Linked DNA regions of Anaerobacillus alkaliphilus. The protein of the gene in region 2 interacts with the protein of the main gene of each other region in a pairwise test. Links are inferred from orthologs where the notes say so. Each region holds a gene or a part of one and is shown on either strand. Other genes may lie near its edges.

Region 1 (5,346 bases), on a different replicon or contig from region 2:
CAAAAAAGCTGCGAAAACATAAATTGTTCTCACAGCCTTAATCTCCGTCCCCATAGATGATATCATAAATTTTTAACCAAGGACCCTTTCCTAAGACATCCTTCGGTTCACCATCACCAACAACACCATAACCAAACATGGCGCCAGCTAGGATACTCGCAGCAAAAATTATTGTCACGAACACAATGCGTAACCAAATTGGGAAGATACGAATTGGCTTACGCCGATTACGCTTTTTTCTTTCTTCCTTCTTTTTCCGGATTTGCTCTCTATTTGACGATTGGTTTTCAATGTCTTTAGTCATGTACCTACACCTTTTTATTCTAGAGTAAAACTTACCCTCTAATATTATTTACTAGTCCCATCATTTGATCAGCGATAGAAATAGAACGTGTGTTAAATTGATATGCTCGTTGCGCTAAAATGAGGTCACTCATTTCTTTTCCTAAGTCAACATTGGAGCCTTCAAGTGCCCCCTGAATTAGTCTACCAGGAACCCCTTCTAGTACATCTTGATAATTTAGACCGAGTGCCTCAAGATTAGGAAAACCAAAATAATTGTCACCCATATTTTGTAGCAATTGCGGTTTATTTATTTGAACAATTTGAAGTCTTGCAACCTCTTGTTCAACATCTTGGTTATTAGCACCTTTCGTCGTAACAAGAATACGGCCAGTTTCGGTAATTAGTAAGGACTCGTGCCTTGCAGGAATTGTGATAGCTTGTCCAGTTTCAGACATTACGTATCGTCCGTCTGAAGTTACTAAATAAACTTCATTTTCATTGTTAGGATTAGGTGTAAAGTAAAAGGCACCATCTCTCGTAAACTGGCGTGCTCCATCCGTACTAACTACTTCAAAAAGTAAGTTTTTATCACCTAAGGCAAGATCAAGTGTGCGTCCAGTTTGCATAATGGCACCTTGTTCCATTCTTAAGGCTGTTTGCGAAACCCGCGCTCCCGTGCCCATACGTAATCCAAGGGGTGTATTACGACCAACTTCTTGTCTTGCCACAGGTTGATTATTCAGTTGTTGAAATAGCAAGTCTTGAAATTGAACATCACGACGTTTGAAACCAGTAGTATTTACGTTTGCTACATTATTAGATATTGTATCTAACTGTTTTTGCAATTGGCCCATCGTCACTGTTGCCGTAATCATCGATCGATTCATGAAAGCACCTCTTTATAATTGTCAATTGTCAATTAAGAATTATGAATTATTGAAAGTGAAACTTCGAAGCAAAGCCCTCAACCCAATTGACAATTCATAATTGATAATTCCTAATTATCTTTTATCCTAGCCTTCCAATCTGGTTTACTGCTTTTTCTAGGCTTTGGTCATATGCTTGAAGTATTTTTTGGTTTGCTTCAAAGGCACGGAACGCTGTCATCATATCTGTCATTGCCTGCGCAGAGTCAACATTTGAACGCTCAACAAAGCCTTGTTGCAATTGGAATGTCATATTCGGATTACCGATTGCTGATACGACAGCTTGTCCACCCGCGTAACGAAGGAGTCCGTTTCCTTCTTTTACTAATTGGTTCGGATCTTGAACAAATGCTACGTTGATCTGAGCACCTGTAGATAGTAAGCCTTCTCTAGACATCTGAAAATCCTCACTACCAACATTAATTCTTGTTCCGTTATTATCAAGGACATAATGACCCTCACTTGTCGTAAGGAAACCTTGTCCATCTATTGTAAAATTTCCGTTCCTTGTGTAACGTACTTCACCATTTTGATTTTCAACAGTAAAAAATAATGAACCAGGACGACCTGTTTCTTCATTCATAGGTACGACACCTTGAAGTAAGGCGATGTCTGTACTGTTTCCGGTCTCATGAATATCTCCTTGGCGAAAATTCATCGTGCGTTCTTGAAGGTACACTCCTGTACTTAATTCACCGACCGTGTGAGACTTCCCTAAGGGGCGATTGTCGACTCCCATCGCTTTAATTAGCATGTTTGGGAACGCGCGTAATGACGCATCATCAGCACGATAGCCTGGTGTATTCACGTTCGCTAAGTTGTTTGTTATCATTTCCTGGCGTCGTTGCTGTGAGATCATTCCGGCAGCAGACGTATAAAATCCACGGATCATTTTATTTCACCCCTATGGTTTGTTTCTTTATATATCGGTTTATAGGACTTATATTTTCAATTGTAAAATTTAGAATTTATATTTTCGCTTCGACACCTTGTCCAAGTTTTCAAGTAAAATACCCGTTCCTTTAGCGACACATTGCATCGGCTCATCGGCAATCAGTACTGGAACTTTTAATTCTTCAGCAAGGAGAAGGTCAAGTCCATGTAATAATGCGCCACCACCTGTAAGAATTACACCGCGATCAATGATATCAGCAGAAAGTTCAGGTGGAGTTTGCTCTAAGACACTTTTGGAGGCTTGTACAATGTGTGAAACCGGCTCTTCAAGTGCTTTATGTATCTCATCTGAGTATACGGTAATGGTACGTGGAAGTCCACTGACTAAATCACGTCCACGGATGTCAATTTCTTCCGTACGACTACCTTTAAAAACAGTTGCCACTTGCATTTTAATCATTTCAGCCGTACGTTCACCGATCAACAACTTATATTGCTTCTTTATATAGTGGAGTATTTCTTGATCAAACCTGTCCCCTGCGACTTTAATTGAAGAGGCGGTGACAATATCGCCCATTGATAATACAGCAACATCTGTTGTCCCACCGCCTATGTCTACGACCATGTTACCGCTTGGTTGGTAAATATCCATGCCTGCTCCAATTGCCGCAACTTTTGGTTCTTCTTCCAAATACACGTTTTTTCCGCCACTTTTTTCTGCAGCTTCACGAATTGCTTTTTGCTCAACTGAGGTAATGTTTGTTGGGCAGCAAATTAGAATTCTAGGCTTCGCCAAAAATCCTCGTACATTAACTTTGTCTAAGAAATGTTTAAGCATTGATTCTGTTAAGTCAAAGTTTGCAATTACGCCGTCTTTCATCGGACGAAGCGCAACAATATTTCCTGGAGTACGTCCCACCATTCGGAACGCCTCATCTCCTACTGCAAGTACTTTATTCGTATGTGTATCTATTGCAACAACTGAAGGTTCATTTAGCACAATGCCTCTTCCTTTTACGTGAACGAGTACATTTGCCGTTCCTAAATCAATTCCAATGTCCCTGCCAAACATGATTTTTCCTCCCTGCTTTTGGTAGCCGATTCATCTATCACTAAATAGTTTATATCTAATGTAATATTTTATCATATATTGTCACTGCAGGGAAAATTTTTTCAGATTAAGATTGTGTTTCAGCTAACTTCTTTTGTACTGGTTCCGTTTTCTGATACTTAACCTTCGTCGCCTCTCCACCACGTAAATGACGGATCGACTTGTGGTACTCCAAAATTTCCTTCACTTCATTTGCCAGCTCTGCGTTGATTTCAGGCAATCGCTCTGTTAGATCCTTGTGAACTGTGCTTTTGGAAACGCCAAACTCTTTTGCAATTGTTCGGACGGTTTTCCTTGTCTCGACGATGTACCTGCCAATCTTGATTGTTCGTTCTTTGATGTAATCGTGCACACCTCTCGCCTCCTAATTCAATGAGGGTCCCGCGAGCTAGACTGAAGCTGTCCCGTTATAAAAATTCATCCCTTATATGTAAAGATGACTTCTCATTTCAATACGCCCCCGTCCAGTTTTCTTAGGCCCTTCGTTTGATAACTTTTGATTTGTAACATTTTATTAAGGTAGACGGGTATATATGCATAAAAAGGTAATAGGACGAGGTCTTTAATTTAGAATTTTGTAAATTCTTGCTTTTGTGGTACCAATTCGAGCGATTTTAGGAGGTTGAAGGAGGCGGTTCATTTGGAGTGAGTTTGTGACTTTTAGAAAATTTCCAATTTGTTTGTTTGTAAAAGTAGGGCTAATTAATAAAGAATAATGAGAAATCGCGGTAAGGTGGGCTTCTGGGGCCTTGGTTTGGCATTTGGGGCATTTCCAGGTGCCATGTACTCTAGCCATCGGAAGATAGTTACAACTCGGACAATGAACACCGGTTAATAGTTCTTCTTCCTTAATGTCAAATTCCTGTAGGAGATTCGGCAGGAGCGGTTGATGTTGTTTTTGGATTTGTTTTGCTAACTTTTTTATTTCTTTATTGGTTATGTTAGTTTCGGGATGAGTTTTTTCAAGTAGGTTTATTTTGATGGTGAGAAATTCATTTCGTAGAACTTTGTTAGAAATAGTGTGAAGGATGGTGTTGGGATTTGTAAAAACAACTAACGCGAGAATTGGAATTTGAGCGTAGCCTTGTTGATTTAACCATTTTCTGAGGTTATGTTCATGAAAATATATTTGGATTAAAGGATCCTAGTAAACCTTCCTCGTCCCATCGATCTCTTGGACCATTTGATGGTTTTTTTCATCAATCGTAACTTCTCCAGCATGACTTTTTGCTTCTATAATAAGCAGGAATTTCAGTGTAATTAATAGGGTATCAATTTGGAAGTAGTGTTCTCCAGTATAAAGGCGAATTCCACGGAGAATTATGTAGTCTTTTTCGGGTAGGTAGGTTAATTGATAGTCTACTGCGCACTCACCTCGGTAACCTGAGAGTTGTCGACGTAATTTTTCGTTAATTAATGGTAGTTTCGGATGCTCTGGAAGTATTCGCAGCTTAAGAGCTTGTAGGGCTTGAAGGTAGGGCGACTGTTCTCGCTTGTTTTTCGTCATTTGATCACTCCTTTTTTAAATAATTATAAGGTAAAGTCCTGTACTTGGCCGTGACAATTTAGTTAATTATCATTTTTAAATCATCCTAACTAAGTTGCCGTTACCCTTTAAAAAGCTTTTTTCTATTAAATAAAAGTTTTTCTATCAATTAAAGAGCTTTTTCTATCATTTGAATTAATTATTCTATCAAATACTTCAGTTATTCTATCAATTAGAAGCTTTTTTCTATCAAATGCCTAAATATAACCCTAATTTAGGTGACCACACTCAAATCTCCAGCACTTACTACTAGCTTGTCTTTCTTCTTGAGCATTTGACTATTCCGTTTCAACCGCTATGCAATGTCGCTAAATTTCAATTTACGTTCTTTAATAAGAATAAAATTGGTGTTTTAATAATAAGGTTAAGAGGAGATATGACCAATAATCACGATATTTGATGTATTTTGGAGATAAGTTTACGTTTATATTTTCATTAGAACGTTTTATAATCAAAGAATAGATAGTTCTCTATAAAGAACATTACGTTGTCGCCGTTTTCAACGAACCTATACAGTTTATATATGTTTCAAGGCTGAGAGGAGTGTTGTCAATACTTCTAACTTGCGAACTTAATAAAACGAC
Region 2 (5,343 bases):
CTACGATTTCTGCAGCCTGTACCTTTGAAGCTAAAGCTGATTTAATCGCTAAACGACGTACTTTTTTAGGTAATTTGTAGCTATAGCTACGAGGTGTTGGTCCGAATACAACTCCACCACCAACCCATTGAGGTGATCTGATAGAACCTTGTCTTGCGCGACCAGTTCCTTTTTGACGCCACGGTTTACGTCCGCCACCACGTACTTCTGAACGTCCTTTCACATCATGTGTTCCTTGACGTAATGAAGCTTGCTGCATCACAACAGCATCGTGTAATACATTTTGATTTGGCTCAATACCGAACACAGCTTCTGATAATTCGATATCACCAACTTGTGTTCCGTTTTGATTAAATAATGCAACTTTCGGCATGAGGTATCCTCCTTTCTTTCTGTCGATTAGTTCGCTTTAACAGCGCTCTTGATAGTTACATAGCCTTTTCTAGCTCCAGGAACATTACCTTTAACTAAAAGTAAGTTACGCTCTGTATCTACCTTAACGATCTCTAAATTTTGTACAGTGATTTGTTCGCCACCCATACGTCCAGGTAATAATTTACCTTTGAATACGCGGTTTGGAGCAACTGGTCCCATCGAACCAGGACGACGGTGATAACGCGATCCGTGAGCCATTGGTCCACGTGATTGGTTATGACGTTTGATAGATCCTTGGAAACCTTTTCCTTTAGAAACACCTGTTACGTCAACGATGTCACCTTCACTAAATGTATCTACTTTGACTTCTTGACCAACTTCGTAAGCAGCAAAGTCAGTGCCACGAATTTCCTTCATGTAGCGCTTAGGATTAGCATTGGCCTTTTCAGCATGACCTTTTGCTGGTTTCGTTACGCGCGATGCTTTCACATCATCATATCCTAATTGGATCGCAACGTATCCGTCTGATTCAACTGATTTCTTTTGAAGGACAACGTTTGGAGTAGCTTCGATAACAGTTACTGGCACCACGTCACCTTTTTCAGTGAATACTTGAGTCATTCCTAATTTTTTCCCTAAGATTCCTTTGGTCATGAGTCACACCTCCTGATATATATAATTTATAATTGTTTTGCCATTAAGTGTTTGTTTGGTCTAACTATTAAAGTTTGATTTCGATATCTACGCCTGACGGTAAGTCTAAACGCATTAAAGCATCCACAGTTTGTGGAGTTGGGTTCACAATATCAATTAGACGCTTATGTGTGCGCATTTCAAACTGCTCACGAGAATCTTTGTACTTATGAACCGCTCTTAAAATCGTGTAGATTGACTTCTCTGTAGGAAGAGGGATCGGTCCAGAAACTTGAGCACCTGAACGTTTAGCTGTTTCTACGATTTTTTCAGCAGATTGATCTAGAATTCTGTGATCATAAGCCTTTAAACGAATGCGAATTTTTTGCTTTGCCATGTAATAACCTCCTTTATCGTCCATTTTATAAATAGACATACTCCGCGAAAATTTCCTCACCTTCACCATGGCAACGGGCTCGGGTGTGTCAGCAACCTTCCGCATCATCGCTGTCAACGACCAACATTATCTATTATATAGATTATACTAGAAGAAAGCAAGTGTTTTCTTTAAGTACCGGTCGCACTTTTACTATTATATATACATGTTAAACTATTTGCAAGCTTTGGCTGAAAAATTTATGCATGTATGCAGAATATAATTTCTTCCAATAGCTTTAACGGGAAGTTAATTCTGTTTCCTTCTATATAATATAGATTGTTTATATGTTTAGCTAGTTGTAAAATTAGGATATTAAATAGAGAGGTTGTGGTATATGGTTATTAAAGAACGTTGTGAAAGTGAAGAGTTACTTTTGTTTCGCCAGCTGTATTTACGTATGGAGCTTTCAGAGAAAGATAAGCAACATTATTTTAACTTGGAGAAAGGTTACGAAGGTGAACTAGCTTTTGATCATATGATTGATCACCAGAGGAGTAATTGTCTTATTCTTAACGACCTCTTACTCGAAATTAATAATTCCTTATTTCAACTTGATAAAGTCTTGATAGCTCCTGAGAAAGTATATATATATGAAGTTAAAAACTTTGAAGGAGATTATTATTTTGAGAGTGACAGGTGGTTTACTCTTGGTAAGACTGAAATTAAAGACCCGCTGCTTCAATTAAAGCGAAGCGATTCCTCCTTACGACGCTTACTAAAGCAAATTGGTTTTAATTGCACCATCGATAGTCACCTCATTTTTGTTAACCCTGAATTTCATTTATATAATTCCCCTATCCATCAACCCATTATTTACCCTACACAAATCAATCGACATATCTATGATTTCAAACTTAACTCCTCACTAAAGCTTAATAATAATCATTTCAAGTTAGCTGAAAAACTATTAGATTTGCATATCAGTAAAAATCCATATAGCCTTGTCCCTAAATACCAGTATGATGATATTAAGAAAGGGATCGTATGTCCAACTTGTGGTTCTTTTTACAGTGGGATGAAGGAGGCTCACTTGCTTAGTTGTGGTAAGTGTGGTTTTAAGGAGACTGTTGAAAGTGGTGTGTTGAGGAGTGTGGGAGAATTTGCTCTTTTGTTTCCGGATGTAAGAATTACTAAGAATATTGTTTGGGACTGGTGCAGGATAGTAAGTTCTAAGTATATTATACAAAGAATTCTCATGGATAATTTTAAAGTGGTAGGAGCGGGTAAAGCTTTGCATTACATTAAAAAAATCTAGCTAATTTATAGAATAATGTGCTATTTTTACAGTTGTGTTGGCGGATAGCACCGAATCGATTAAGGGTTTTACAATTACTAACAGATTTGTCGTCGATTTAGGCCGAAACGATAACGAATTTTACAGTTACTTACAGATCCTTCGTCGGTTCAACTCGAATCGATTACGCTTTTTACAGTTGCTTACAGATCCTTCATCGGTTCAACTCGAATCGATCACGCTTTTTACAGTTGCTTACAGATCCTTCATCGGTTCAACTCGAATCGATTACGCTTTTTACAGTTGCTTACAGATCCTTCATCGGTTCAACTCGAATCGATTACGCTTTTTACAGTTGCTTACAGATCCTTCATCGGTTCAACTCGAATCGATCACGCTTTTTACAGTTGCTTACAGATCCTTCATCGGTTCAACTCGAATCGATTACGCTTTTTACAGTTGCTTACAGATCTGTCGTCGGTTCGCACATATTCATCTTAAAAATACTTTAAACTCTAGCCCCAACTACTCAAAACTCAATCCAATTAATCCTAATTAAAAAGGTAGCCCCCGTAGGAGCTACCTTATATTTATGGAGATTACTCCATGATTGTTGCTACTACTCCAGCGCCTACAGTACGGCCACCTTCACGAATAGAGAACTTAGTTCCTTCTTCGATACCGATTGGAGCGATTAGTTCAACAGTCATTTCGATGTTGTCACCAGGCATTACCATCTCAACGCCTTCTGGAAGTTGGATGATTCCAGTTACGTCAGTTGTACGGAAGTAGAACTGTGGACGGTAGTTAGAGAAGAATGGAGTGTGACGTCCACCCTCTTCTTTTGAAAGAACGTAAACTTCTGATTTGAACTTAGTGTGAGCTTTTACAGTTCCTGGCTTAGCAAGGATTTGTCCACGTTGGATGTCATCACGAGATACACCACGAAGTAAAGCACCAATGTTGTCTCCAGCTTCAGCATAGTCAAGAAGCTTACGGAACATTTCAACACCAGTTACAGTTGTTGATTTTGGCTCTTCAGTTAAACCAAGGATTTCTACTACATCCCCAACTTTAACTACTCCACGCTCAACGCGTCCAGTAGCAACTGTTCCACGTCCAGTAATTGAGAATACATCCTCAACTGGCATCATGAAAGGCTTGTCAGTTTGACGAGGTGGTGTTGGAATATAAGAATCTACAGCATCCATAAGTTCGAAGATTTTAGCTTCCCACTCAGCGTCTCCTTCAAGAGCTTTAAGAGCAGAACCTTTGATTACAGGAATGTCGTCTCCTGGGAAGTCGTATTCACTAAGAAGATCACGGATTTCCATTTCAACTAATTCTAATAATTCTTCGTCGTCTACCATGTCACACTTGTTCATGAATACAACAAGGTATGGTACACCTACTTGACGAGATAAAAGAATGTGTTCACGAGTTTGTGGCATTGGGCCGTCAGCAGCAGATACTACTAAAATTCCGCCGTCCATTTGAGCAGCACCAGTGATCATGTTTTTAACATAGTCAGCATGTCCTGGGCAGTCAACGTGTGCATAGTGACGAGCATCAGTTTCGTACTCAACGTGTGCAGTTGAGATTGTGATACCACGCTCACGCTCTTCTGGAGCACCATCGATTTGATCATAAGCCATAGCTGTACCTTTACCAGACTTCTTGTGAAGTACTGTAGAGATTGCAGCAGTTAATGTAGTTTTACCATGGTCAACGTGTCCGATTGTACCAACGTTAGCATGCGTTTTCGAACGGTCAAATTTTTCTTTACCCATTTTGAAAAGCCTCCTTAAATAATTGGAAATTAATTTATAATTTTTTTAGGAAAGGCGATCCTTAAACCACCTTTCTTAGATTACAACATTTTAAACTCAGATACAATAATCTTGGAAAATTATTGTCCTGTTTGCTTCTTAATGATTTCTTCAGAGATACTCTTCGGTACTTCTTCATAATGATCGAAGTGCATTGAGTATGTTCCGCGTCCTTGTGTACGAGAGCGTAAAGATGTTGCGTAACCGAACATTTCAGAAAGTGGAACCATTGCACGAACTACTTGCGCATTTCCACGTGCTTCCATACCTTCTACACGTCCACGACGGCTTGTTACATCTCCCATGATGTCTCCCATGTACTCTTCAGGAACAACAACTTCAACTCTCATCATTGGCTCAAGGATAGCTGGATTACAATGAGCTTTTGCGTTCTTAAGTGCCATAGATCCAGCAATTTTGAACGCCATTTCGTTAGAGTCAACGTCATGGTAAGATCCATCAAAGATAGTAGCTTTAAGGTCTAATAATGGGTAACCTGCAAGCATACCGTTTTGCATAGATTCTTTAATACCAGCTTCAACAGCAGGTACGTATTCACGAGGTACAACCCCACCAACGATCTTGTTTTCGAAGACAAAGCCTTCTCCTTCTTCAAGTGGTGAGAATTCAATCCAAACGTGACCGTATTGTCCACGACCACCAGACTGACGTACGAACTTACCTTCAACTTTAGCCGATTTACGGATTGTTTCACGGTAAGCTACCTGTGGAGCACCTACGTTAGCTTCAACTTTAAATTCACGACGCATACGGTCAACGATGATATCTAAGTGAAGCTCACCCATACCAGCGATGATCGTTTGACCAGTTTC
Region 3 (5,506 bases), on a different replicon or contig from region 2:
AATTGCCAATAGGGCAATTGAAATTATGGGTGGAGAAAAAGGGAATTATATGTTAATTAGTCCAAATACCCATGTCAATATGGCTCAATCAACGAATGATGCATTCCCGACGGCAATACATATTGCTTCACTACATCTAGCAAAAGGTTTACTTAGTTCGTTAGAACAGTTGATTTCGGCAATGCAAGGAAAAGCGAAGGAATTCGATCAAGTGATAAAAATGGGCAGAACTCACTTGCAGGATGCCGTTCCAATTCGTCTCGGACAGGAATTTGGAGCATATACGAGAGTTCTTTCTAGAGATTTACAACGGATTAAAAATTCTGTTGATCATTTATATGAGATTAACATGGGAGCAACAGCTGTCGGAACAGGGTTAAATGCATTACCAGAGTATATAACGCTTGTTGTGAAGTATATTGCAGAGCATACCGGAATGCCATTTACAAATGCTGAGGACTTGGTTGATGCTACGCAAAATACCGATGCATATACAGAACTATCAAGTGCGTTAAAAATTTTAGCAATTAATTTATCGAAGATTGCTAATGATTTACGTCTCATGAGCTCAGGTCCATTGACTGGTATAAATGAGATTAATTTACCTCCTAGACAGGCTGGTTCTTCGATTATGCCAGGAAAGGTTAATCCAGTTATGGCAGAGGTAATTAACCAAATTTCGTTCCAAGTGATAGGAAACGACCATACAATATCTCTAGCATCAGAAGCGGGACAGCTGGAATTAAACGTGATGGAGCCAGTTCTTGTTTTTAATTTATTGCAATCATTAACAATCCTTCAAAATGGTTTGAACGTATTTAGAGAATATTGTATTGAGGGTATAACTGCAAACATTGAGCGTTGCCGCGAAATGGTTGAGAACAGTGTCGGAATTATTACAGCAATTAATCCACATGTCGGATATGAAGTAGCGGCAAGGGTAGCCAAAGAAGCCATCCAAACAAAACGGCCAGTTCGTGAAATTTGTATAGAAAAAGGAATTCTATCAGAAGAAGAATTAAACGTTATTCTTGATGCCAATGAAATGACTGCACCAGGGATAGCTGGAGCAAATTTATTATTTAGAAAGTAATTTTTTTTGAAAAAAGAATTGAAATTTTTGTACATGATTTGCTATGCTAAACGTATCCTTTGTACAATTTTTTCGTTCTTTTTTCTTATCTACAGATAAATTGAAGCAAAGGAGAATTTCTGTGAAAAAACTCATTTTAGCCTCAGGCTCACCTCGCCGCAAACAACTGCTAGAACAAGGGCAGTTACAATTCTCTATTTCCACAAGCACTGTTGACGAAACCATCACTGAACCACTAAATCCAGAAGAAGTAGTAGAGCAACTATCGTTAAGAAAAGCTCAAGATGTATTTAGCCGTTTTGACGATTCAATAATTATTGGAGCAGATACAATTGTTTCTATAAATGGAACTATTTTAGGGAAGCCTAAGGACGAAGAAGAGGCTTTTCAAATGCTACAACAATTATCTGGGAATGAACATGACGTCTACACAGGTGTAGCTATTCTTTCAAAGGAAAAAACAATCGTATTCCATGAACGAACGATTGTATCCTTTTGGGAACTTACTACTGCAGAAATTGAAGACTATATTTCAAGTGGCGAGCCTTTTGATAAGGCTGGTTCCTATGGGATTCAAGGATTAGGTGCGTTATTTGTAAAAAAAATAAATGGTGATTACTTCAACGTTGTAGGCTTACCGTTAGCGAGGACAGTGAGAGAGTTACAAAACTTTCAAAATTCAATTTCGTGATCGGGAGTTGCCTCTAACGTCGCTTCTCCCAGTAAAAGGAGGAGTTTAAGTATGGGAGTAAAGCCACTTATGATTCGTGACGTTCCAACAGAAGAAAGGCCAAGGGAAAAGATGTTAAAAGAAGGGGTACACGTACTAACAAATCAAGAGCTAATTGCGATCATCTTAGGTACTGGGACTAGGGAAGAGTCAGTATTGCAGTTGGCACAACGAATTTTATATGACTTTCAAGGCCTAAGGTTCTTGAGAGAGTCCTCAGTTGATGAACTGACCAAGATTAAAGGAATCGGGAATTCCAAAGCTGTTCAATTACTGGCTGCTCTAGAACTTGGAAGTAGGGTCCATAAATTTCAACAAGAGGATCGTATTATTATTCGTTCTCCCGAAGACGTATCACGCTTTATGATGGAGGATATGCGTTTTTTAACGCAAGAGCATTTTGTAGCCCTCTATCTAAATACAAAAAATCACGTCATTCACAAGAAGACAATTTTTATCGGGAGCTTAAATGCATCTATCGTTCATCCAAGAGAGGTTTTTAAAGAAGCGTTTCGACATTCTGCAGCATCCATCATTTGTTTGCATAATCATCCTAGTGGTGACCCAGCACCGAGTAAAGAGGACATAGAAGTCACAAAACGCTTAGTTGAAACAGGAAAAGTCATCGGGATAGAAATGCTGGACCATATCATTATCGGGGACAGAAAATTTGTTAGCTTGAAGGAAAAAGGCTACGTATAATGTGGAATTGTGAATTACGGAATTCTGAATTGATATTGCTCTGCTTCGAAGCTTGGCATCATCTGTCACAATCCATAATTCAAAATTGATAATTAAAATTACTGTTCTTTTTCAATTTTTTTCAGTATAATAAAGGTTATGGATTTTAATTAAGCAACCAGAATTTACTTAAATGAGCTTATGCTTTCCATTGAAGGGAGATACATAGATGTTTGGTGGTTTTTCAAAAGATTTAGGAATAGATTTAGGCACAGCTAATACGCTAGTGTATGTGAAGGGAAAAGGAATTATCGTTCGTGAACCTTCTGTAGTAGCGATTAGAACAGATACAGGAACAATTGAAGCAGTAGGAAATGACGCGAAAAACATGATCGGTCGTACACCAGGGAATATTGTGGCGGTTCGTCCAATGAAAGATGGTGTTATTGCTGATTTTGATACGACAGCAACAATGATGAAGTACTTCATCAGACAGGCTCAACGTAACCGTTCAATTTTTACCCGTAAACCGAATGTAATGGTTTGTGTTCCATCTGGGATTACAGCGGTTGAGAAGAGAGCAGTTGAAGACGCTACGAAGCAAGCAGGAGCGAGAGAGGCATATACGATTGAGGAGCCTTTTGCAGCAGCTATTGGCGCAGATTTACCTGTGTGGGAACCAACTGGAAGTATGGTAGTTGATATCGGTGGTGGTACGACAGAAGTAGCAATTATCTCACTTGGAGGTATTGTTACAAGTCAATCCATCCGTGTTGCTGGTGATGAAATGGATGATGCAATTATTCAGTACATTAAGAAGACCTATAATCTAATGATCGGTGAGCGGACAGCAGAAGCAGTTAAGTTTGAAATTGGTTCGGCTGGTATTCCTGAAGGTATCGATGATATGGAAATTCGCGGTCGTGATTTAGTAACAGGTCTACCAAAGACAATTACGATTACTGCACGTGAAATTGCTGAAGCATTAGAAGATACAGTAAGTACGATTATTGAAGCGGTGAAGAATACGTTGGAGAAGTCTCCACCTGAACTAGCTGCTGATATTATGGATCGTGGAATTGTGCTAACAGGTGGTGGTGGGTTATTACGTAACCTTGACCGTGTCTTAAGTGATCAGACGCATATGCCTGTGTTAGTTGCTGAAAATCCATTAGATTGTGTTGCTATTGGAACAGGAAGGGCATTAGAAAACCTTCATTTATTCCGTTCTAAGGCAGGAATTACCGTTCGTTCAAATCGTAAGTAAGTAGGTGTGTTCAATGCCCCAATTTTTTTCAAATAAAAGACTAATAGTGCTTCTCGTTAGTATAATTCTGTTGGTGGCATTAATAGGCTATTCCATGAGTGATCGACGAAGCTTAACATGGCCCGAACAGTTTATGAAAGATTCAGTAGGTTGGGTCCAAACCATGTTTAAACAACCCGCTCTTTATGTAGCGGGTTTCTTTGAGAATGTAAATGAAATGAGAAACATTTACGATGAAAATCGAGTATTAAAAACACATTTAGATCAATATGCACAAACGGCTGTTGAAGTAAATGTACTACGACGACAAAATGAACAACTTAAAGAAGCACTAGATATTAAAGAGAGTTTATATGATTACAACATCATACCTGCTCTTGTCATTCATCGTTCTCCAGACCGCTGGAATGAGTTTGTTGGGATAAATAAAGGAGAGCAAGATGGGATTGAACGAGATATGGCTGTAATCACGTCCAAGGGATTAGTTGGAAAGGTGAGGCATGTCTCTCAATTTACTTCCACTGTCCAACTTCTAAGAGATCATGATCGTACAAACAGGATATCGGCAATGGTTGATGGTGAAGAAACTGAAGTTTTTGGATTTATTGAAGGATTCGATGAGCAAACTGGTGCATTGATGCTTCGAAAGATTGAAGCAGATGCAGAAATTGAAGAAGGTCAAACAGTTGTAACATCTGGATTAGGCGGGATATTCCCGCGTGGATTATTAGTGGGGAAAGTTGTTCGGGTTGAAGCTGACGAGTATGGGTTAACGAAAAATGCTTTTGTTGAACCGTCAGCAAGTTTCCATAATTTAGATTATGTTATGATCATTAAACGAAATGCACCAGCTATAGATGAAAGAATTTTAGTAGAAGAGGAGGAAGACTAATGCAACGTTTTCTTCTTCCTTTTATTATTTTTCTTCTGTTTATCATTGAAGGAACGATTATGCAAATTATAACCCCTGAAAGATTTGGGTCAGACTATATTATCATTCCTCGTTTTGCTTTTGTAGTAGTCATTATTGTTGCTATATTTTTTGGGAGAACGACAGGTACCGTATATGCTTTGGTCCTGGGTTTGCTTCAAGATGTCATATACACGCATGTATTAGGTGTTTATATGTTTAGTATGGCTTTCATTACATATTTACTCGGTTTTTCTTTTAAAGTTTTCCAAAAAAATCTGTTTCTATTAATCATTACAGCTGTTTTTGGGACGATCCTTTTAGATTACCTAGTATATGGAATATACTCTATGATTGGTATTACAACAATTCTTCATAATCTATTTTTTTATGAGCGTTTGATGCCAAGTCTGATCGTAAATACTGTCTTTTTAATAATTTTTTCCTTTCCATTACGAAAGTTATTAATTTTCTTACAAAATAAAGACGATATTGAAGAAAAAATCCATAAAAGAAAAAGGGATTTCAGGTGGCAACGTTGAATAAAACAAAGTTGAGGTGAACTTTGGACCATGGTAAAAACAAACTACGTAACGATAAGAGGAACCAAAGAAGGCCTAATCTTAATTTTAGACGACGAATGTTCGTTTTCTGAACTAGTTAGTGAGCTCGAAGAAAAGCTTTCCTCAAATTACCCACAAATATCAGAAGGACCTGCAGTAAATGTTAAGGTTTCAGTAGGTCATCGGTATTTATCAGATGAACACAAACAAAAGTTAACAGCGGTTATTAGTGGACAAAAAAGTTTTGTTATTACCCAAATTG

The links.
Region 1: the proteins of tuf (region 2) and mreB interact in binary tests that used the Bacillus subtilis proteins (3 or more experiments, as listed by UniProt). The link is inferred for Anaerobacillus alkaliphilus from one-to-one orthologs.
Region 3: the proteins of tuf (region 2) and DS745_RS18845 interact in binary tests that used the Bacillus subtilis proteins (3 or more experiments, as listed by UniProt). The link is inferred for Anaerobacillus alkaliphilus from one-to-one orthologs.

What each region holds. Positions count from the first base shown.
Region 1 is NZ_QOUX01000020.1:21,902-27,247, reverse strand. What follows is about bases 1,176-3,977. They hold mreB (rod shape-determining protein), read right to left. Parts: upstream 3,178-3,977; coding sequence 2,173-3,177; downstream 1,176-2,172. Other genes in these bases: spoIIID (sporulation transcriptional regulator SpoIIID), read right to left, coding at 3,284-3,568; DS745_RS04885 (flagellar hook-basal body protein), read right to left, coding at 1,294-2,103. In the rest of the region: DS745_RS04895 (DNA-directed RNA polymerase subunit beta), read right to left, coding at 38-304; DS745_RS04890 (flagellar hook-basal body protein), read right to left, coding at 336-1,172; DS745_RS04870 (nuclease-related domain-containing protein), read right to left, coding at 4,361-4,723. UniProt on the Bacillus subtilis protein: Forms membrane-associated dynamic filaments that are essential for cell shape determination. Acts by regulating cell wall synthesis and cell elongation, and thus cell shape.
Region 2 is NZ_QOUX01000019.1:27,410-32,752, reverse strand. The notes cover bases 2,377-5,175. They hold tuf (elongation factor Tu), read right to left. Parts: upstream 4,472-5,175; coding sequence 3,281-4,471; downstream 2,377-3,280. Other genes in these bases: fusA (elongation factor G), read right to left, coding at 4,591-5,175; DS745_RS04505 (nuclease-related domain-containing protein), read left to right, coding at 2,377-2,702. In the rest of the region: rplD (50S ribosomal protein L4), read right to left, coding at 1-373; rplC (50S ribosomal protein L3), read right to left, coding at 400-1,029; rpsJ (30S ribosomal protein S10), read right to left, coding at 1,097-1,405; more of DS745_RS04505, read left to right, coding at 1,782-2,376; more of fusA, read right to left, coding at 5,176-5,343. UniProt on the Bacillus subtilis protein: GTP hydrolase that promotes the GTP-dependent binding of aminoacyl-tRNA to the A-site of ribosomes during protein biosynthesis.
Region 3 is NZ_QOUX01000046.1:736,393-741,898, reverse strand. What follows is about bases 1,791-4,752. They hold DS745_RS18845 (rod shape-determining protein), read left to right. Parts: upstream 1,791-2,733; coding sequence 2,734-3,771; downstream 3,772-4,752. Other genes in these bases: mreD (rod shape-determining protein MreD), read left to right, coding at 4,663-4,752; mreC (rod shape-determining protein MreC), read left to right, coding at 3,785-4,663; radC (RadC family protein), read left to right, coding at 1,836-2,525. In the rest of the region: aspA (aspartate ammonia-lyase), read left to right, coding at 1-1,093; DS745_RS18855 (Maf family protein), read left to right, coding at 1,215-1,784; more of mreD, read left to right, coding at 4,753-5,223; septum site-determining protein MinC, read left to right, coding at 5,254-5,506.